DNA from 3 places in the Arthrobacter sp. 05N428_2 genome. Region 3 is predicted to be linked to each of the others. Evidence: riboswitches for the same ligand, from Rfam matches in the RefSeq annotation. Region 3 holds a riboswitch; each other region holds the start of a gene.
What was found. Region 3 has a riboswitch for S-adenosylmethionine ahead of metX (homoserine O-acetyltransferase MetX). Riboswitches for the same ligand answer to the same signal wherever they lie in the genome.
Positions count from the first base shown of each region.

Region 1: another riboswitch for S-adenosylmethionine. It lies ahead of AC1DGI_RS05205 (aminotransferase class V-fold PLP-dependent enzyme); the one in region 3 lies ahead of metX (homoserine O-acetyltransferase MetX).
Region 2: another riboswitch for S-adenosylmethionine. It lies ahead of AC1DGI_RS14715 (DUF1737 domain-containing protein); the one in region 3 lies ahead of metX (homoserine O-acetyltransferase MetX).

Region 1 covers NZ_JBFTMR010000004.1:80,493-87,473, forward strand. Annotated here, with positions in the region: gene AC1DGI_RS05185 (DoxX family protein) at 1-9, shown strand, start outside; gene aroA (3-phosphoshikimate 1-carboxyvinyltransferase) at 17-1,405, shown strand; gene rsgA (ribosome small subunit-dependent GTPase A) at 1,389-2,504, shown strand; gene hisN (histidinol-phosphatase) at 2,587-3,399, shown strand; SAM riboswitch class IV at 3,503-3,616, shown strand; gene AC1DGI_RS05205 (aminotransferase class V-fold PLP-dependent enzyme) at 3,651-5,069, shown strand; gene AC1DGI_RS05210 (class I SAM-dependent methyltransferase) at 5,165-5,923, shown strand; gene AC1DGI_RS05215 (Nramp family divalent metal transporter) at 6,021-6,981, shown strand, end outside.
Region 2 covers NZ_JBFTMR010000014.1:30,976-37,956, forward strand. Annotated here, with positions in the region: gene AC1DGI_RS14690 (sarcosine oxidase subunit gamma) at 1-462, shown strand, start outside; gene AC1DGI_RS14695 (L-serine ammonia-lyase) at 462-1,853, shown strand; gene purU (formyltetrahydrofolate deformylase) at 1,857-2,750, shown strand; gene AC1DGI_RS14705 (glycosyltransferase family 2 protein) at 2,747-3,355, opposite strand; gene AC1DGI_RS14710 (ATP-grasp domain-containing protein) at 3,339-4,286, opposite strand; SAM riboswitch class IV at 4,600-4,712, shown strand; gene AC1DGI_RS14715 (DUF1737 domain-containing protein) at 4,727-5,032, shown strand; gene AC1DGI_RS14720 (rhodanese-like domain-containing protein) at 5,029-5,448, shown strand; gene AC1DGI_RS14725 (O-succinylhomoserine sulfhydrylase) at 5,445-6,653, shown strand; gene AC1DGI_RS14730 (glutamate--cysteine ligase 2) at 6,666-6,981, opposite strand, start outside.
Region 3 covers NZ_JBFTMR010000005.1:106,675-113,655, forward strand. Annotated here, with positions in the region: gene AC1DGI_RS07230 (cupin domain-containing protein) at 432-776, shown strand; gene AC1DGI_RS07235 (MFS transporter) at 909-2,291, opposite strand; gene metX (homoserine O-acetyltransferase MetX) at 2,458-3,657, opposite strand; SAM riboswitch class IV at 3,669-3,784, opposite strand; gene AC1DGI_RS07245 (bifunctional o-acetylhomoserine/o-acetylserine sulfhydrylase) at 3,844-5,160, opposite strand; SAM riboswitch class IV at 5,221-5,335, opposite strand; gene AC1DGI_RS07250 (VOC family protein) at 5,551-6,189, shown strand; gene AC1DGI_RS07255 (CPBP family intramembrane glutamic endopeptidase) at 6,300-6,981, opposite strand, start outside.

The DNA.
Region 1 (6,981 bases), on a different contig from region 3:
GGAGCCTAAGACGGCAATGACTGGCACCACCCCCGCCGCCACGGCCTCGTCCCTCCCGGCCGACGGCGGCCCGCTCTGGCGTGCGCCGTTCGCGGATCGTCCTGTCGACGCCACCGTCACCGTCCCGGGCTCCAAGTCGCTGACCAACCGGTACCTGATCCTGGCAGCCCTCGCGGACGGCCCGTCGCGGTTGCGGGCACCACTGCACTCCCGGGACTCGGCCTTGATGATCGGGGCCCTGCGGCAGCTGGGGGCGACCATTACCGAGGTGCCCGGCGACGGCGCCTACGGCCCGGACCTGGAAATCACCCCCGTTGACCTGGACGCCCCCACCACTGACACGGCCGTCGATTGCGGGCTGGCCGGCACGGTCATGCGCTTCGTGCCGCCGGTGGCAGCGCTGCACCGCGGCAGGACCCTGTTCGACGGCGACCCGCACGCCCGCAAACGCCCGATGGGCGCCATCATTGAGGCCCTGGCCGGCCTCGGCGTGGCGGTCGGCGCGCCCGACGGTGGCCCGGCGTCGTCCCTGCCGTTCACGGTCGAGGGCACGGGCGCGGTCCGCGGCGGTCACCTCGTAATCGATGCCAGCGCCTCATCCCAGTTTGTCTCGGCCCTGTTGCTGGCCGGTGCCCGCTTCACCGAGGGGCTCCATCTCGAACATGTCGGAAAGCCTGTACCGAGCCTGGACCACATTGCCATGACCGTGGCCGTGCTGCGCGAGGTGGGCGTCAGCATCGACGACTCCGTCGCCAACCACTGGATTGTTTCCCCGGCCCCGATCCCCGGCTTCGACCGGCGGATCGAGCAGGATCTGTCCAACGCCGGCCCCTTCCTGGCCGCGGCCCTCGCCACCGGCGGAACCGTCCGCATTCCCAACTGGCCGGCGCAGACCACCCAGGTCGGCGACCTCTGGCGCAGTATCCTCGCGACCATGGGCGCCAGCGTCAGCTTCGCGGACGGGACCCTGACCGTCACCGGCGGCCCGGAGATCAAGGGCGCCACCTTCGCCGAGACCAGCGAACTCGCGCCCACCGTCGCCGCCCTGTGTGCCCTCGCCACGACTCCCTCGACGCTCACCGGCATCGCCCACCTGCGCGGCCACGAAACTGACCGGCTCGCGGCCCTCGCGGCCGAGATCAACCGCCTGGGCGGGGATGTCGAAGAAACCGCCGACGGACTCCGCATCCGGCCCGCCGCCCTGCACGGCGGCGTCGTGCACAGCTACGCGGACCACCGCATGGCCACGGCCGGCGCCATCCTCGGGCTCGCCGTGCCCGGCGTGGAGGTCGAGGACATCGCCACGACCGCCAAAACCATGCCCGACTTCCCACAACTGTGGGCAGCCATGCTCGGCCAGGGAACCACCGCACAGAAGGACGCCGCAGTTGGCCCGCAGCACTGACTCCTGGGACGAGTCCGACGTCCGCATCAGGCCCAACAAGAAGGGCTCCCGGCCCCGCACCAAGGATCGGCCCAGCCATGACGACGCCGTCACCGGGCGGATCATCACCGTGGACCGCGGCCGCTACACCGCCGTCGTGGGCGAAGGCACCGAAGATGAACGCACGGTCATCGCCGCCCGCGCCCGGGAATTGCGCCGCAATCCGGTGGTCGCCGGGGATTTCGTCTCGCTCGTCGGCGACGTGAGCGGCGAGACCGACTCGCTGGCGCGGCTGGTCAAGATCCAGGACCGCAGGACCCTGCTGCGCCGCAGCGCCGACGACACGGACCCGATCGAACGTGCCGTCGTCGCGAACGCCGACCAGCTCGTCGTCGTCGTGGCCGCGGCGAACCCGGAACCGCGCACCGGCTTCATCGACCGCGCCCTGGTGGCCGCCTACGACGCCGGGATCGAGCCGCTGCTGCTTGTCACCAAGGCGGACGTCAAAGACCCCGCCGAACTCCTCGCCAACTACGAGCACCTCGACTTTCCGGTGATCATATCCAGGACTGCGGATTCGGCCGCGTCCGGCATCGACGCCCGCTCCGACGACGGCCTGTCTGCCCGGCTGGACAAGGCCGCGGTCTCGCAGCTGCGGGCCTGCCTGGACGGCAAGGTCACTGTCATGCTGGGCCACTCCGGCGTCGGCAAGTCCACCATGGTGAACGCGCTGACCGGGGCCGAACGGGCCACCGGCGGCGTCAACGCGGTCACCGGCCGTGGCCGCCACACGTCCTCCTCCGCGCTGGCGCTGAAGGTCAACGACGCACCCGCAGGCAGCTGGATCATCGATACCCCGGGCATCCGTTCCTTCGGGCTGGCCCACGTGGACCCGGACCGGATTCTGCGCTCCTTCCCGGATCTGGCGCCCGGCACCGAGGACTGCGAGCGGGGCTGCAAGCACGACGCGGCGGCGGTCAACTGTGGGGTGGACGCGTGGGTGCTGTCCGGCCACGCCGGGCCGTCCGGTCCGGCCCGGCTCGCGTCGCTGCGCCGGCTGCTCGGCACCGATCCGCGGATGGAAGCCCAGGAATCCAAGGAACTCGGAAGCGTCTCCTAACAACACATCGCCACAGCTTCTCCGCGGCGGGCGGCGACGTGGCCTCCCCGTCCGCGGCCGGTTTTGACGGTAGTTTGGAACCATGAGTCAACCCGCTTCGAGCTACAACGATGACCTGCGCCTTGCCCATGTACTGGCAGATTCCGTGGATTCCCAGACCATGAGCCGCTTCAAGGCGCTCGACCTTCGGATCGAGACGAAGCCGGACCTCACCCCGGTGACAGACGCCGACAAGTCCGCCGAGGAGGCCATCCGCGGCCAGCTGTCCCGGTCCCGCCCGCGTGACGCCGTCCTCGGCGAGGAGTTCGGCAGCTCCGGCCACGGCTCGCGCCGCTGGATCATCGACCCGATCGACGGCACCAAGAACTTCGTCCGCGGCGTCCCCGTCTGGGCCACCCTGATCGCCCTCGTTGATGAGGGCGAACCCGTGGTCGGCGTCGTCAGCGCACCGGCGCTGGGCAAGCGCTGGTGGGCTGCCAAGGGCGCCGGCGCGTACATGGGCCGCTCGCTGGCGGCCGCCACCCGGCTGAAGGTCTCCAACGTGTCCCGGCTCGCGGACGCGTCGCTGTCCTACTCGAGCCTGGGCGGCTGGAAGCAGCGCGGGAACCTTGACGAGTTCCTCGGCCTGACCGAGGAAGTCTGGCGCACCCGCGCCTACGGCGATTTCTGGTCCTACTGCCTCGTAGCCGAAGGCGCTGTCGACATCGCCTGCGAGCCCGAACTCAACCTCTACGACATGGCGGCCCTGGTTCCAATCGTGACGGAGGCCGGCGGCCGCTTCACCTCGCTTGAGGGCGAGGATGGCCCCTTTGGCGGCAACGCGCTGGCCACCAACTCGATCCTGCACTCGGAGGTCCTCAAGCGCCTGAACCCGGGACTCGACGACCTGCTTTGAGGGACCGTGCCGCGGGCGGGACCGGCGGCCGGATGGCGTAACACACTGCAACACACTGCGGCCATCCTTTTCCGTGCGGCGGCCATGTCCTAGGCTCGACACAGGTCACGAGTGCCAGCGCTAAACCCCGGTTTGCTGGCCGGCAACCCTCCATTCGCGGCGGGGTGCCCCGGGTGACGACCTGGCCGGTCCGGAGCGGACACGGCAAGCGCGGATCCCCTGTCAGCGGGGTCCTTTTCGAGCGAGGTCCCATGACGACTGCCACCATCCCCACCCACCCCGCCGGCCCGGAACTTTCGGAGACACGCTTCGACGCCGGCCGCCGGCCGCTGTCTGCGGTCTCCGGTGCCGAAATCCTGGCCCCGCTGATCCGGGGCGGCGAGGTCCGCTACGCGAACCTGGACTACGGCGCCTCGGCCCCGGCACTCTCCGTGGTTTCCGCCTACCTGAACGAAATCCTGCCGTACTACGCCAGCGTCCACCGGGGCGCGGGGTACGCGTCCCAGCTGAGCACCTCGGTGTACGAAAATGCCCGCAACATCGTCCGCGGCTTTGTCGGCGGCCGTCCGGACGATTCGGTGATCTTCACCCGGAACACGACCGACTCGCTGAACCTGCTGGCCGGCTGCCTGCCTGTCGCCGGCGGCCGGCACACGGGCGAGGTGCTTTACCTGGACATCGAGCACCACGCCAACCTGCTGCCCTGGCAGGGCGTCCCGCACCGCAGCGTCGTGGCGGCCCCCACGCTGGCCCTCACCCTGGCGCGGCTCCGGACGGAACTCGCCCGGGGCGGGGTAAACCTGCTGGCCGTCACCGGCGCCTCCAACGTCACCGGCGAAATCCTGCCGATCCGTGAGCTGGCTGCCCTCGCGCACGAATTCGGCGCCCGGATCGCGGTCGACGCCGCCCAGCTGGCCCCGCACCGCCGCATCAACATCGCCGCGGACGACGTCGACTACCTTGCCTTCTCCGGCCACAAGCTCTACGCCCCGTTCGGCGCCGGTGTACTGGTGGGCCGGCCGGACTGGCTCGACGCCGGAACGCCGCACCTGGCCGGCGGCGGTGCGGTGCGGGACGCCCGGTTGGACAGCGTGAGCTGGACCACCGGGCCGGCCCGCCACGAGGCCGGGTCCCCGAACGTCCTCGGCGCCGCCGCGCTGGCCCGTGCCGGCCAGGTGATCGAGGCACTCGACGAGCAGCAGTGGCACGCCCATGAAGATGCCATCCGCACCTTCCTGGTCGAGGGGCTGGGACAGATCGACGGCGTGAGCGTGCACCACATCTTCGAGGACACCGCCCTGTCGGCGGGCCCGGGGACGATCGGCGTCGTGAACTTCTCGGTCGCCGGTTACGACGCCGGCCTGGTCGCCGCGTATCTGTCCGCGGAACACGGAATCGGCCTGCGCGACGGCCGGTTCTGCGCGCACCCGCTGCTGAAGCGGCTCGGGCTGCCCGCGGGGTCGCTGCGCGCCAGCCTTGGCCTGGGGTCCCGGCTCGATGACGCCCGGCGGCTGCTCGACGGGCTGCAGGAGCTGCGGCGGAACGGCCTCGGCTGGGACTATGTCGTCGACGCCGGCCGCTGGGTGCCGGCCAACGACACCCGCAGCTACCCGCAGTGGGCACCCAACACGCCGGGCACGGCCGGCGCCGCCCCCTGCACCCTCGACTAGCACACCAGGCCGGCACCGGGAGCTGGGGCACCGCCGCCTGCTGCGTGCGGTAAATTCGGTAGGTATCCAGCTTCAGCTGCCGAAGGAGAGCGCACGTGGCACGCGGCGGCCCCAAATTGCACCATGACCGGCGGCGCGAGCTCGGCCGGAGCTTCCAGGACGGCGGCGAGCATTACGACCGGGTCCGGCCCGGCTACCCGGAGGACTCGGCCGACTGGCTGGTCCCGGCCGCGGCCCGCGACGCCGTCGATCTGGGGGCCGGCACCGGAAAGTTCACGGCGCTGTTGGTTGAACGGGGGCTGCGCACGGTCGCCGTCGATCCGTCCCTGGACATGCTCGAGCAGCTGCGCCGGGCCCTGCCGGGCGTCACCGCCGTCGAAGGCACCGCCGAACACACTGGCCTGGCCGCGCAGTCGTACGACCTAGTTACCGTGGCGCAGGCCTGGCACTGGTGCGATCCGCTCCTGGCCAGCACCGAAGTGGCGCGGATCCTGCGCCCGCACGGGGTTCTGGGCCTGATCTGGAACCAGCTCGACACCTCAGTCCCCTGGGTCCACCGGCTGTCCCGGATCATGCACGCCGGCGACGTCCACAAACCGCACTTCAAACCCCCGCTCGGCCCCGAATTCACCGGACTGGAGAGCCACCTGACCCGTTGGGAGGAGCCCGTGAGCACGCAGGACATCCTGGAACTGGCCAAGTCCCGCAGCTACTACCTGCGCGCCGGCGAGGACACCCGCGCCAAGGTGCTCGGCAACCTCGACTGGTACCTCCACGTGCACCTAGGGCATGGGGTCGGCGAGATTCTGCCGCTGCCCTACCTGACGCAGACCTGGCGCGCCGCCAAGGCCTGAGTACGCACCGCATTGCGGAGATCATTCAGCCGCGGCTATTATTTCGGTGAGCCTAACTTTCAGGTGTAGGCAGCAGGAACTTCCATCGGAGCCCGCAGTGCTGGACGTCGCCGGACACGAACCCCCGCCCGCAGGGCAGCCGCCTGCCCGCAAGGTCCGGGGCCGACGCCGCGCGCTCGTGGGCCTGCTTGGCCCGGCGTTCGTGGCTGCCATCGCGTACGTGGATCCCGGCAACGTGGCCGCCAACCTCACCGCCGGGGCAAAGTACGGATACCTGCTGGTCTGGGTCCTGGTCGTCGCCAATGTCATGGCCGTACTGGTCCAGTACCAGTCCGCCAAGCTCGGCATCGTCACCGGCAAGAGCCTTCCGGAGATCCTTGGCGAGCGGCTCAGGCCGGCCTGGCGCCGCGCCTTTTGGGTCCAGGCCGAAATCGTGGCAGCCGCCACCGACCTCGCCGAGGTGGTGGGCGGCGCGGTGGCCCTGTATCTGCTCTTCGGACTGCCGCTCCCCCTCGGAGCGATCATTGTCGGCGGCATGTCGATGGCCTTGCTCGCTGTGCAGGGCCGCAACCAGCAGCGACCCTTTGAGTTCGTCATCATGTTCCTGCTGGGCATCATCACGGTCGGGTTCCTGGCCGGGCTCGTCATCAGGCCGCCCGACCCGGGAGGCGTGCTGTCCGGCCTCGTGCCCGGCTTCCAGGGACCCGATACGGTGCTGTTGGCCGCGAGCATGCTGGGCGCCACCGTGATGCCGCACGCCATCTACGTTCACTCGGCGCTTTCCCGGGACCGGCACCGCCCGAACCCGCACCTGCACGTCCCGCCCCACGCCGTGGCCCGGCTGGTCAAGGCCACCCGCTGGGACGTCATCGTGGCGCTGGCCGTCGCGGGCATCGTCAACATCGGCATGCTGCTGCTGGCCGCGTCGACCCTGGCCGGGGAAGCAGGCACCGCCACCATCGAGGGCGCGCACGCCGCCATCACCGCCAGCCTCGGCCCGGTGGTCGGCGTGGTCTTCGCCGTCGGCCTGCTCGCCTCCGGTCTGGCGTCCACCTCGG
Region 2 (6,981 bases), on a different contig from region 3:
GGCGAGCGGCTGGCTGCCCTCACGGGCGGGCTGCCGGCCATCTCCGGGGAGGTCGGGGGTAGTGGCGACACCGCGGTGCTGTGGCTGGGTCCGGCGGAATTCCTGCTCGTGGCGCCCGCGGAGTCGCACGAAAGCCTGGGCGGCAGCCTCCCCCGGACGCTCATCGAGGGGCTCGGGGACGGCGAGGGACAGGTGGTGGATCTGTCCGCCAACCGCACCACGCTCGAACTTTCGGGTCCGCGGGCGCGGGCTGTGCTGGAAAAGGGCTGCGCCCTGGACCTCCACCCCCGCGTCCTGAAACCCGGGACGGCGCTGTCCACGGAAATCGGCGGCATCCCGGCCATCCTCTGGAAGACTGCGGACGAGACCTACCGGGTCCTGCCGCGGGCCTCCTTTGCGGAGTTCCTTGGCCGCTGGCTCCTCGATGCCATGCGCGAATTCGCGACCCCCGAGGTCCCCTAATGGCGCTCAGCGTCCTCGACCTGTTCTCCGTTGGCATCGGGCCGTCCTCCTCCCACACGGTCGGCCCGATGCGGGCGGCAAAACGCTTCGCCGACGGGCTCAAGAGCGACGGCCAGCTGAGCTCCACCACCAGGGTCCAGGCCGAACTGTTCGGTTCCCTGGGCGCCACCGGCCGGGGCCACGGTTCGGATAAGGCCGTGGTCCTGGGACTCCAGGGCCAGGACCCCGAGACCGTGGACACCGGAACCGCCGACGACCAGGTGGCTGCGGCCGCGCTCGACGCCGAACTCAGGATCGCCGGGGACCACCGGGTGGACTTCAACTGGGACGAGGATGTGGTCCTGCACCGCCGGAAATCCTTGCCGGCCCACCCGAACGGGATGACCTTCCGGGCGCTGGACCGCTCCGGGGCAGTCCTCCGGGAACGCAGCTTCTACTCGATCGGCGGCGGCTTCGTGGTGGCCGGTGACGCCGCCGGCACGGACAAGGTTGTCGAGGACACCACGGTGCTCCCGTATCCTTTCACCACGGCGGATGAGCTCCTGGCGACCTGCGCCCGCGAAGGCAAGTCCGTCTCGGACATCATGCTCGCCAACGAGCTCGTGTGGCGCAGCGAGGCCGAGCTCCGCGAGCGCCTGCTCAAGATCTGGGCCGTCATGCGCGAATGCGTGAGCAACGGCTGCGCCGCGGAAGGAATCCTGCCGGGCGGGCTCAACGTCACCCGCCGCGCGCCGTCGTTGTTCAGGACGCTTAGCGCCACCGATGCGGAACTGGACGGCGGAACCTCCGCCGACCCGCTGCTTGCGATGGAATGGGTGAACCTGTTCGCGCTGGCGGTCAACGAGGAGAACGCCGCGGGCGGGCGGATCGTCACCGCCCCCACCAACGGCGCGGCCGGGATCGTGCCGGCGGTCCTGCACTACTACACCAGGTTCGTCCCGGGAGCCGACGACGACGGTGTGGTCCGCTTTCTGCTGGCCGCCGCCGCCGTCGGCATCCTGTTCAAGATCAACGCCTCGATTTCCGGGGCGGAGGTCGGCTGCCAGGGCGAAGTGGGCTCCGCCTGCTCCATGGCCGCCGCCGGGCTCTGCGAAGTGCTCGGCGGGACGCCGGCGCAGGTGGAAAACGCCGCCGAAGTCGGCATTGAACACAACCTCGGCCTCACCTGCGACCCGGTGGGCGGGCTCGTGCAGATCCCGTGCATCGAACGCAACGCCATCGCCAGCGTCAAGGCCATCAACGCCGCGCGTCTTGCCCTGCACGGCGACGGCAGCCATAAGGTATCCCTGGATAAAGCCATCAAGACCATGCGAGAAACAGGAGCGGACATGAAAACCAAGTACAAGGAAACCTCGCGCGGGGGCCTCGCCGTGAACGTCATCGAGTGCTGAACGGTGACGGTTATCCAGTCTGAAGCGTCAGCGGCCGGGCCGCAGGTGGTGGAGCACGTACTCACCCTCGATTGCCCCGAGCAGAAAGGGATTGTGCACGCTGTTTCCGGATTCTTGCTGGAACACGGCTGCGACATCCTCGACATCAAGCAGTACGGGGAACGCTCCGAAGGGCATTTCTTCATGCGCGTGCACTTCTCCTCGGAGGGGGACGCATCCACGGCAGAACGGCTGAGGGCGGCCTTCCCCGCGGTGGGCGACCGGTTCGCGATGAACTGGCAGCTGGAGCGGCACGGTTCGAAACGCAGGGTGCTGATCATGGTGTCCAAGTTCGGCCATTGCCTCAACGACCTGCTGTTCCGGGCCAGGATCGGGGAATTACCGGTCGAGGTGGTGGCTGTTGTCTCCAACCACACCGACCACCAGACGCTCGTCGAATGGCATGGCATCCCGTTCTTCCATGTGCCGGTCACGGCCGCCACCAAGCCTGAGGCGGAACAGCGGCTCCTAGACCTCGTCGAGGAGTTCGACGTGGAGCTGGTGGTGCTGGCCCGCTATATGCAGGTCCTCAGTGATGACCTGACCCGCCGCCTGGACGGCCGGGCCATCAACATCCACCATTCGTTCCTGCCCAGTTTCAAGGGCGCCAAACCGTACCACCAGGCGTACGCACGCGGCGTGAAGACAGTCGGCGCCACCGCGCACTACGTCAACGCGGAGCTCGACGAAGGGCCCATCATCTCCCAGCAGGTGGTGGAGGTGGACCACACCTACGGCCCCGAGGACCTGGTGGCGGCCGGGCGGGACACCGAATGCAAGGCCTTATCCAATGCGGTCCGCTGGCACTGCGAAGGCCGCGTCATCCTGCAGGGCAACCGGACCGTGGTGCTGCGCTAGTTCCCGGTAGCGGGCGCTGAGAGCACCCGGTAGCCGGCGCGGCGTACCCGCCGGGTCAGTTCCGCGTCCACGCCTGCCGGGTCTTCCCGGAACGGCCCGACGTCCTCCAGCACGGATCGGCGGAAGGCCCGGATGTTGAGCGCCGGCATCCGGGCCCGCAGCCGGTTCAGCTTCGCCGGCCGCCGGTGCCCGCAGACCGCGCCGGTGCGCCTGTCGCCGAAACCCTGGAGCATCCGTTTGACAGTGTGCCGGGCCAGGATGCCGTCCGCGTCGACGAGCATCAGGACCTCGCCGGTGGCGTGCTGAAAGCCCAGGTTCAGGGCGGCAGCCTTACCGGCGCGGGCCTGCCGGACGACCTTGATCCGCAGGTCCGCGGCGGCCATAGCCAGCATGAGTTCGGCCGTGGTGTCGGCGGACCCGTCGTCGACCAGCACCACTTCGTAGCGGTCGTAGCTGGTGAGCTGGATGGACCGCACACAGTCCTCGATGTCGCCCGCCCGGTTGAAGGCGGGGACAATGATCGACACCGTGGGCCATTCGTCCAGCAGGGTGGGCGTGCCGCGTCGGCGGCGCAGCGCGGCGCTGACCTCAAACCGCAGCGACATTGGCATGCGTCGCCGGGCTCTGCCGGAAGGACGCCGGGTTGAAGGAAGGCAGCACGAAGGAGGCCAGGACGGCGTCGAGCAATTCGGGTGCGAGCGCGCTGTGGGCGCCGAACCGGGCGCTGACTTCGAGCACCACCGGGGTCCCGTCGGCGCGGCGCCGGACAACGACGCCGACCGGGCCGGTCAGGCCCAGCACGCGGACCGCCGCCATCGCTACATTCCCCACGTCGACGGCCTCTCCTGCCTCAGCCCGGCGGGCGCCCGCCGCGTTAGCCACCGCCCCTTGGGCCGCTTCCGTGTTCTCGACCACGACGACGAACGGCGCGGCGCTGTTGTGCGCCGGGGTGCCGAAAACCATCGGACCGTACTCAGTTCCCGGGATGAATTCCTGCACTATCTGGCCAGCCGGCAGATGGTGCCAGTCCACCTCCGCGCTGCCGTCGACGACGACCGCCCCGCGCCAGCCGCCCGCGACGCGGGGCCGGACGACCACCGGGCCGCCCAGGGCGTCCATGGCGGCGTCGGCGCTGGCGAAGTCCCTCGGCACGCCGAATCGGGGGACGGGCACACCGGCCGACTGCAGCTGCCAGGCGGTGTACAGCTTGTCGCCGGCGAGCGCCACAGGACCCGGTTCGCCGATGACGACGCGGACGTCGGGACCGAACCCGGCGCGGAACGCTGCCAGCTGCGGCAGTTCCTCGCTCACGGTGGGAATGACGAGGTTGACGTCTTCGGCGGCCACCAGCCGGCGGAGTGCAGAGACCAGTTCCGGGTCCGAGGCCCCTGGGACACGAACACCGGTGATGCCCGAGCCTGCCGGCAGCTCGCGGATGTCGGTGCCCAAGACGGGAATGCCCCGTTCTTTGAGCTGGGCCGCTATGGCGTGTCCCGCGGCGCCCCCGGCCCCGGTAACCAGCGCGCGGGGCTTCACAGGTGGCCCTCTTGATGAGACGTGAGCATAAGAATCCAATTCCTTTGCTGAAGTTCCGGCCGCCCCAGTGCTGCGCCGGACAAATTGGTGGATGGAGGTGCCCCCTCAGTAAAAGGGACGTTTCTATCGGATAGCCCGAGTAGGGGCTACCCGAATCTGCCCCGAGGGCCCCGCCGCGCGGCTCGGGCGCTACTGGGGTTGATCCGGGGGCTACCCGAGGCGCTGTCTTGGAATGCCGCAAGCCCGCGGACCGTGACCTCACATGACGCCGGCCCCGGTGCCGGGCGCCGTCGTAAGTGTTAGATTTTTTGTGAGTAATGAGCCCCGGCGACAAGCCCTGACTTGCCGGGCGGCAACCCTCCTTTCGCGGCGGGGTGCCTCAGGTGAAAACTCGGCAATCGACCATTCGAGCTGCAAGCGTGAGAGTAAGGAGACCCGTCATGCCCGACGCGTCCGCGCCCGCTGTGCCCGGCACAGCCGCCGCCCCGTCCCCGGCCGTTCCCGGTCCGGGCACAGAAAAACCACTGGCCTACCGGCTGTTCACCGGCCCCGATGACCGCAGCTTTTGCGAACGCATCTCGGCCGCACTGGCCGACGGCTACGTCCTGCACGGCAGCCCCGCCGTCACGTTCAACGGCAGCACCGTCATAGTGGCCCAGGCCGTCGTGCTGCCGGCGGCAGTCGCGGCCGGCAGCGGCGGCAGCGGCGGCTTCGACGGCGGCTTCGACGGCGGGGACCAGGCATGAGCTACGCCGGCGATCTGAGTCCGCGCCAGGCCTGGGCCAAACTTGGGGCCGGCGCGACCCTGGTGGACGTCCGCACCGCGGCGGAATGGGAGCAGATCGGCATTCCGGTCACCGCGTCCGCCGCCGACGGCCGCCGGGATCCGCTGTTCATCCAGTGGAGCCTCGCCGGCGGGACCCCCAACCCGAACTTCCTGGAGCAGCTCCGCCAGCAGGCGCCAGCGGCCGACGCCGAGCTCCTCTTCCTCTGCCGCTCCGGAGTGCGCTCTGTCGCCGCCGCCAACGCCGCCGCGGCCGCCGGCTTCACCGCCTACAACGTGCTGGAGGGCTTCGAGGGCCAACCGGACGAGACCGGCGCCCGGACTGTAAACGGCTGGAAGAACCGCGGCCTCCCCACCCACGGCGGAAGCACTAAATGAGCTTCAATCCCGACGCCCAGGGCTGGAGCCCGGAAACCCAGGCCGTCCGCGGCGGCCTCGACCGCACCGGGTTCCAGGAAACAACCGAGCCGATCTTCCTGAACTCCGGCTTCGTCTACGAATCCGCCGCCGCCGCGGAACGCGCCTTCACCGGCGAGGACGAGCGCTTCGTCTACTCCCGCTACGGGAACCCCTCCGTAGCCACCTTCCAGGAACGGCTCCGGCTCCTGGAAGGGACCGAGGCGTGCTTCGCCACGGCGTCGGGCATGTCCGCGGTCTTCACCGCGCTCGGGGCGCTGCTCGCGGCGGGCGACCGCGTGGTCGCGGCCCGGTCGCTCTTCGGATCCTGCTTCGTGATCCTGAACGAGATCCTGCCGCGCTGGGGGGTGGAGACGGTCTTCGTGGACGGCCCGGACCTCGAACAGTGGCGGGCGGCGCTGTCGGTGCCGACCACCGCGGTGTTCTTCGAGTCGCCGTCGAACCCGATGCAGGAGATCGTGGACATTGCGGCCGTGAGCGAACTGGCGCACGCCGCCGGCGCCACGGTGGTGGTCGACAACGTCTTCGCCACTCCCCTGCTGCAGCGTTGCGGCGAGCTCGGCGCCGACGTGGTCGTGTACTCCGGCACCAAGCACATCGACGGCCAGGGCCGGGTGCTCGGCGGCGCGATCCTGGGCACCAAGGAGTTCATCGAGGGCCCGGTCAGGCAGCTCATGCGCCACACCGGTCCGGCCCTATCCGCCTTCAACGCCTGGGTTTTAAGCAAGGGCCTGGAAACGATGGCCCTGCGGGTAAGCCATTCCTCGGCCTCCGCGCTGCGGCTGGCCCAATGGCTCGAGGAACAGCCGGCCGTGAGCTGGGTCAGGTACCCGCTGCTGGCGTCCCATCCGCAGTACGAGCTGGCCGCCCGGCAAATGAAGGCCGGCGGCACCGTGCTGACTCTCGAGCTTGCGCAGTCGCCCGGGCGCTCGGCGAAGGCCGCCGCCTTCGCGCTGCTGGATGCGTTGCGGATCATCGATATCTCCAACAACCTCGGCGATTCCAAGTCGCTGATCACCCATCCGGCCACCACCACCCACCGCGCCATGGGGCCCGCCGGGCGTGCCGCGATCGGCCTCAGCGACGGCGTCGTGCGCCTGTCGGTGGGCCTGGAGGACGTCGATGACCTGATCCGCGACCTGGGGCAGGCGCTCAAGCAGGTCTAGCCGCGGCCAGGCCTAGCCACGGCGCACCCGTGACAGCACCGGGGCCGGTTCCGCAGCAGTGTCGGCGTCGGCGCCGCGCAGCGTGACGCGCACGGCGTGGGCGACGACGGCGGCCAGGCCGGCGTCGTCGGCGGGGTTGTCCAGCCCCGGGGCGCGGAGTGCCTGCCGCTGCAGCTGTGAACCCGTACCGTTCGCCAGGATCCGGTCCACGCCGCGGCGGGCCAGCTCCAGTTCCCCCTGCTCGGCGAGGACGGGCGCCAGGAACTCCACCAGCGCGTGCACCACCTCGGCCGCCGGCGCCGGCCGGAAGCTCCCGAAGTCCAGCAGC
Region 3 (6,981 bases):
CTAAGCCAAATCCGGCCTGTGACTTTCGGCGGTAAATGGGGGGGGGTCTTTTGCGGCGCTATTTGGCGTTGTAGACGCCGCGTCCTGCAGGACGCGTGATACTCAGGGGCGGGGCCATCACTTGACATGAAAAACCATGCGTTAGCGGCTGCGAATAGGAAGCCTCCGAATGCCGTCTCATCAGTGAGGGAAAAGTATCGCGGTGAATCGCAAGCCCAGCTGATGCGGGACCGGTGCGCTCTAGGCAAAAGGCGCGATTGGGTCTATAAATCAAGACGGTAGCTCAGCGCGCTGGCGGCCCTTCCGCAGAGGCGCCGTCGGGTGAAGTTTCACAGCATCCGAGGGGTAAACACCGCCAGAGCGCAGTGTCGGAGCCTACCCACAACAAGCAGGACCGACCATAGGAGGTCATGATGCCAGGTTTAGTTCGCATGAGCCTCGATTCGCCCGAGGAGACGCGTCCCTTTGAAGGTGGCACGGGCCAACTTCAACTCGTCAACCTCGAACAGGGCGGCGTGGGACGCGCCACATTCCTGCCCGGATGGCGCTGGTCCGAGCACGTAAAACCGATCGCCAAAACGGAGAGCTGTCAGGCCGCCCACATGGGGTATTTCGTATCCGGTCGAATGAAGGTCGTTATGAACGACGGCGAGGAAATGGAATACGGGCCCGGCGACTTCGCCACCATGGCCCCCGGGCACGACGCCTGGGTACTGGGAGACGAACCCTGTGTCGTGATCGACTGGCAGGGATTCGTCGACTACGCCAAACCCTGAAAGGCCCGGGCTTCTGACCAACCGTCCGCCGCAGAAGACGCCGAAAAGGAGCTGCCCGCGCCCGCGTAGAAACGCGGACACGGGCAGCGTGGTACCGGCTGAGCTTATTTCTTACCTGCTATTTCTTGCCTGTTACTTCTTGCCTGCGGCGATGAGGTCCGCTGTGCCCTGGGCATCGGCGGCGTCGACGTCGTGCAGCGAAACACCCCGGGTTTCCTTCAGGAAGAACACCGCGACGGCCGTAACGACGCAGGCGAGCAACAGGTAGACAGCCACCGGAACGGAGGACTTGTACTGGCTCAACAGCGCCACGGCGATGATCGGGGCAAGGGAACCCGCCACGATCGAGGTGACCTGGTAGCCGAGCGAGACGCCCGAGTAGCGCATCCGGGTCGGGAACATTTCCGCCATAATCGCCGGCTGGCCGGCGTACATCAGGGCGTGGAACAGCAAGCCAATGATGACCGCAGCGAGGATGACGAAGTCGTTGCCGGTGTCCATCATCGGGAAGGCGAAGAAGCCCCAGGTTGCACCCAGAACGGCGCCGGCCATGTACACCGGCTTGCGGCCCAGACGGTCCGAGAGGCGGCCGACCATCGGCACCACGGAGAAGTGGATGGCGTGCGCCACGAGCAGCAGGAGCAGGATCTGGGAAGTGTCGGTGTGGACGACGGTCTTGAGGTAGGTAATCGAGAACGTGACCACGAGGTAGTACAGGATGTTTTCTGCAAAGCGCAGGCCCATGGCGGTGAACACGCCGCGGGGGTAGCGGCGGAAGACCTCGGCGACGCCATAGCCCTTCTGGCCCTCTTCAACCTCTTTGCGTGCCTCCAGGAAGATCGGGGCATCCTGGACCTTGGTCCGGATGTAGTAGCCGATCAGCACGATGACGGCGGACAGCCAGAACGCAACCCGCCAGCCCCAGCCCAGAAAGTCCGCGGAGGACAGCACGGCGGAGAGGATGAACAGTACGGCGGTGGCGAGCAAGTTGCCCAGCGGGACGGCAGACTGCGGCCAGCTGGCCCAGAAACCGCGGGACTTGCTGGGGCTGTGCTCGGCGACGAGGAGGACGGCGCCGCCCCATTCGCCGCCGACGGCGAAGCCCTGGGCGAAGCGGAGGAACACCAGCAGGGCCGGTGCCCAGTAGCCGACCTGCGCAAAGCTCGGGAGGCAGCCCATCAGGAAGGTCGAGACGCCGACCAGGATGATGCTGAGCTGCAGGAGCTGCTTGCGGCCGAACTTGTCACCGAAGTGGCCAAACACGATGCCGCCGATGGGGCGGGCGATGAAGCCGACCGCGTAGGTCAGGAAGGCGGCAAGGATTCCGTCCAGCTCCGTGCCGGAGTTGGGGAAGAACATCTTGCCGAACACCAGGGTGGCGGCGGAGGCGTAGAGGAAGAACTCGTACCACTCAACCACCGTGCCGGCCATCGAGGCCGCCACTACCTTCTTCAGACCCGACAACTCGACTTCGGGCTCTGCTGCGCGCCTCGCGGCGGCGTTTTCCGTACTCATTGGGACTCCTTCGATGTCTCCGTCGACACCCCTGTGAACCTGACGCTTGTGTGAGTTATGACACACAGCTTTTATCCTCAACGAGTATGGACTGCCATCGCCGCAGGCTCAACGACCATTCGCGCAGAGCCCGTCTGCAAAAATGCACAGCCGACGACGCCGCCGGCTAGCCGAAGAAGCTCTCCCGCAGTTGATCGCTGAGCTGGCCGATCTCGGTCAGGAAGCCGTCATGGCCGATCGGAGCCTCGATCACATGCACCGGAACGTCTCCCGGCAGGGCGTCGGCGAGTTCACGGGACTGGGCCGGGAAGTACAGCCGGTCCGAGTCCACGGCGGCCACGAGGAACTCAGCGGTGGCCCTCGAGAGGGCCTTCTTAAGGCTTCCGCGGCCGCGGCTGATGTCGTGGCTCATCAGCGCCTCGGTGATGGCGATGTAGCTGTTGGCATCGAAGCGGCGCACGAGTTTGTTGCCCTGGTGGTCCAGGTAGCTCTCCACCTGGTAGCGGCCCCGGCCGGCCAGCGACCCGGCTTCGAGCGGGGCCTCGGCCGGCTGCGGCTTCCGCCCGAAGCGGCCGTCCAGTTCGGCGGCGGAACGGTAGGTGATGTGGGCGATCCGGCGGGCCAGGGCCAGACCGGCATGCGGTTCCGGGCCGCCGTAGTAGTCGCCGCCGTTGAAGTTGGGGTCCTGGCGGATGGCCAGGGTCTGGGCCTGGGCGAACGCAATCTGCTCGGCCGTGCTGCTGGCACCCACCGAGATCACGGCGCAACGCCGGACCCGTTCCGGGTAACTGACCGCCCATTCGAGGGCGCGCGCTCCCCCGAGGGAACCGCCCAGTACGGCGTGCCAGCTGCCGATCCCCAGGGCGTCCGCGAGGCGGGCCTCGGCGGCGGTGCTGTCCCGGAGGGTGACCAGCGGGAAGCGCGAGCCCCAGGGCCTGCCGTCCGGTGCCGGCGTCGAGGGCCCGGTGGAGCCGTAGCAGCCACCAAGGATATTGATAGAAACCACGAAGTACCGGTCCGTGTCCACGGGCGCGCCGCGGCCAGCCAGCTGCTCCCACCAGCCCGGTTCCTCGCCGGCACCCCGGGTGACATGGGTGTCTCCGGTCAGGGCGTGCTCGATCAAGACCGCGTTGGAGGCGTCAGCATTGAGCGTTCCCCAGGTCTCGTAGGCGAGCGTGACATCCGGCAGGGTGGCGCCGGATTCAAGGGCCAGGGAGCCGATCCGGTGGTGGCGCACCGTCCCGTCCGGGACGGACGCGGCCCCTGTGCCTTTCGTCGTTTGGTGGCCCGTCACGTCATGGCCCGTCGCTTCGCGGCTGGTTGCTGTGCTGTCGGGTGCACCCGTGCGGGCGGCGGCAATCGTCATGTGCGGACCTATCTTTGCGCTTGCCCGCCGTCAGCTGACCGACAGGCCAGGTCTTCACCCGGGGCACCCCGCCGCAGGAGGAGGGTTGCCGGCCAGCAAGCCGGGGCTGTCGCTGGCACTCATGACCTGCCCCGAGTCTACGAAACACGGCCGGGCAAGCGCGAAGATTGTGACGGCTGTGTGACCTCAGGCGGTTTTGGCCGCCCGGAAGCCGGCGTCAAGGTCAGCGACGATGTCGTCGATGTGTTCCAGCCCCACTGACAGCCGGACCAGGCCGGGGTTCACCCCGGCAACCGTCTGCTGTTCGGGCGAGAGCTGGCTGTGCGTGGTCGACGCCGGGTGGATGACCAGGGACCGCACGTCACCGATGTTCGCCACGTGGGAATGGAGTTCGAGGGCATCGACGAAACGTTTGCCGGCCTCCGCTCCGCCGGCGATGTTGAAGGCCACGACGGCGCCGGTACCCTTCGGGCCGTACTTGCGCCCGCGCTCGTACCAGGGGCTGGACGGCAGTCCGGCGTATGCGACGGATTCGACGTCGTCCCTTGCCTCCAGCCATTCGGCCACCTTGACGGCGTTGGCGACATGGCGCTCCACCCTCAGGCTCAGTGTCTCGATGCCCTGGGCGATGAGGAAGGCGTTGAACGGCGAGACGGCCGAGCCGAGGTCGCGCAGCAGCTGGACGCGGGCCTTGAGGATGAAGGAGAGGTTTGCGCCCAGCGCCCCGTCGGCTCCGAGGTCGCGGGCGTAGACCAGGCCGTTGTACGTGGGGTCCGGGGTGTTGAAGCCGGGGAAGCGCTCGGGGTCCTTGCCGAAGTCGAAGTTGCCGGAGTCCACGATCACGCCGCCGATCGCGGTGCCGTGGCCGCCAAGGTACTTGGTGGCCGAATGGACCACGACGTCGGCGCCCCATTCGATCGGCCGGATCAGGTAGGGGGTGGAGAGCGTGTTGTCCACGATCAGCGGTACCCCTGCCCGGTGGGCCACGTCCGCGACGCCTTCGAGGTCCAGCACGTCCTGCCGCGGGTTGGAGACCACCTCGCCGAAGAACAGCTTGGTGTTCGGCTGCACCGCGTCCCGCCACTGGTCCAGGTTGTCCGGGTCTTCCACAAAGGTCACCGAGATGCCGAACTTCTTCAGTGTGTGCGCCAGCAGGTTGTAGGTGCCGCCATACAGGCTGGGGCTGGCGACCACGTGGTCCCCGGCTTCGGCGATGTTGAGGATGGCGAAGGTTTCGGCGGCCTGCCCCGAACTCAGGAGGAGTGCGCCGAGGCCGCCTTCAAGGCTCGCGACCCGCTGCTCCACCGCATCCTGGGTGGGGTTGCCGATCCGGGTGTAGATGGGGGCGAGTTCGGCGAGGGCGAAGCGGTTGGCCGCGCTTTCCGCACTGGGGAAGACGAACGACGTCGTCTGGTAGATCGGGAGCGCCCGGGCTCCGGTGGCTGAATCCGGCTCCTGGCCGGCGTGGATCTGGCGGGTTTCAAAGGACCAGGCGTTGGACATTGGAGAGCTCCTTGTGACTGGGCACAGGCCGTCCGTGGCCCTGGGGCCCGGCCGGCTCTGGCGCCGCGCTTGCCTTCCGGCGGACGCCGGTTGGCCAGGTCTTCACCCGGGGCACCCCACCGCGCAGGAGGGTTGCCGGCCAGCAAGCCGGGGCTCGATGCTGGCGCTCATGACCTGGCTTCAGTCTAGGAAGGCCCCCGGGCGTCTGGATAGCTTTATGACGAAGATGAAGCCGCGCCCCACGTGCAGCCCCGCCAAGCGCCCGCGGGCGCCGGAAAGTGGTGCCGCACCGGGCTGACGCCCGTCGCCCTCGGCCCGCGAAAATGACATCCCATCACGGTTAGGATGCCCTAAGCTGAGAGCCCCATCACAAAGTGCCAAGATGATGGCATGCGCATGGATCACGTCTCTTACGCCTGTGAACAAGATGGCTTGGCTGCCACCACCAAACGTATTGCGACCGCCCTCGGTGTCGAAGCCGTCAAGGGCGGGGTACACCCCCGTTTCGGGACCCGCAACATGATTATTCCGCTCGCCGGACACAAGTACCTGGAGGTCGTGGAGGTCCTTGACCACCCCGCTTCGGACAAGGCCCCGTTCGGCCAGGCCGTACGCGCCCGCTCGGCCGCCGGCGGCGGCTGGATGGGCTGGTGCGTCGAGGTTGACGACCTGGCCCCCTTCGAGGAGCGGCTGGGCCGCGCCGCCGTCAATGGCAACCGCAAGTTCCCGGACGGCCGCGAACTGGTCTGGAAGCAGATCGGCATCCTGGGCCTGATCGCGGATCCGCAGGTCCCCTACATGCTCAAATGGGAGGGCGACCCCGCGTTGCACCCTTCCCACGCGTATGAGAGCAGCGTCAAGATGTCTGAACTCACCATCGCGGGCTCGGCCGAGCGCGTCACCGAGTGGCTGGGCGTCCCCGTGGAGAAGCCGCTGGAGGACGTCGCTGTCAACTGGCTGGCCCCCCGCGGGACGCCGGGAATCATGTCCGTCACTTTCGAAACCGCCTCCGGGGCCGTCACCATCTGACGCCTTCGGTCCACCAAACTTCGGCCGCCAGCAGCGGGTGCCAATGATGCCACCCGCCGCCGGCGGCCGAAACCCTTTAACCCGGCGGGTTGGCCCGGCAGTCCATCGACTCAGCCCAGGCCGATCGCCTTGCCGAAAAGGCTGAAGCCGACGAAGGCGACGGTGTCCAACACCGCATGCGCGATCACCAGCGGCATCACCCGGCGGGTGCGCGTGTAGATCAGGGCAAAAATGACGCCCATGATGGCGTTGCCGATGAACGGCCCGAAGCCCTGGTACAGGTGGTAGCTGCCGCGCAGCATGGAGCTGGCGAAGATGGCCAGCGGCATGCCCCAGCCGAACTTGCCGAGCCGGTCCAGCAGGTATCCCACCACGATCACCTCCTCCACGATCCCGTGCCGGATCGCGGAGAGGATGAGCACCGGCACCGTCCACCAATAGGAGTCCAACGCGCTGGGGATGATCGCCGTAGTTATTCCCAGCGCCCGGCCGGCCGCGTAGAGGCCCAAAGACGGGATCCCGATCAGCGCGGCGAGGCCCAGTCCCTGGACCAGGTCCTTGCCGGGACGGGCGAAGTTGAAGCCCAGTTTCCGGAACGCCGAGGTGCCCGTCCTGGCTGTGAAAGTGCCGCCGGCCGGGTCGGCGGGGCCGGCGGGGCCGGCGGCCCGGTGTTCGGTCAGGAAGTAGATCACCAGCACCACCGGGACCAGGGCGAAGATGATGTCCAGCAGCTGGTAGGTGAGGTCGAAGTATTCGCGGCTGCTCTGCGAGCGGTTCAGCGTCGACGTGCCC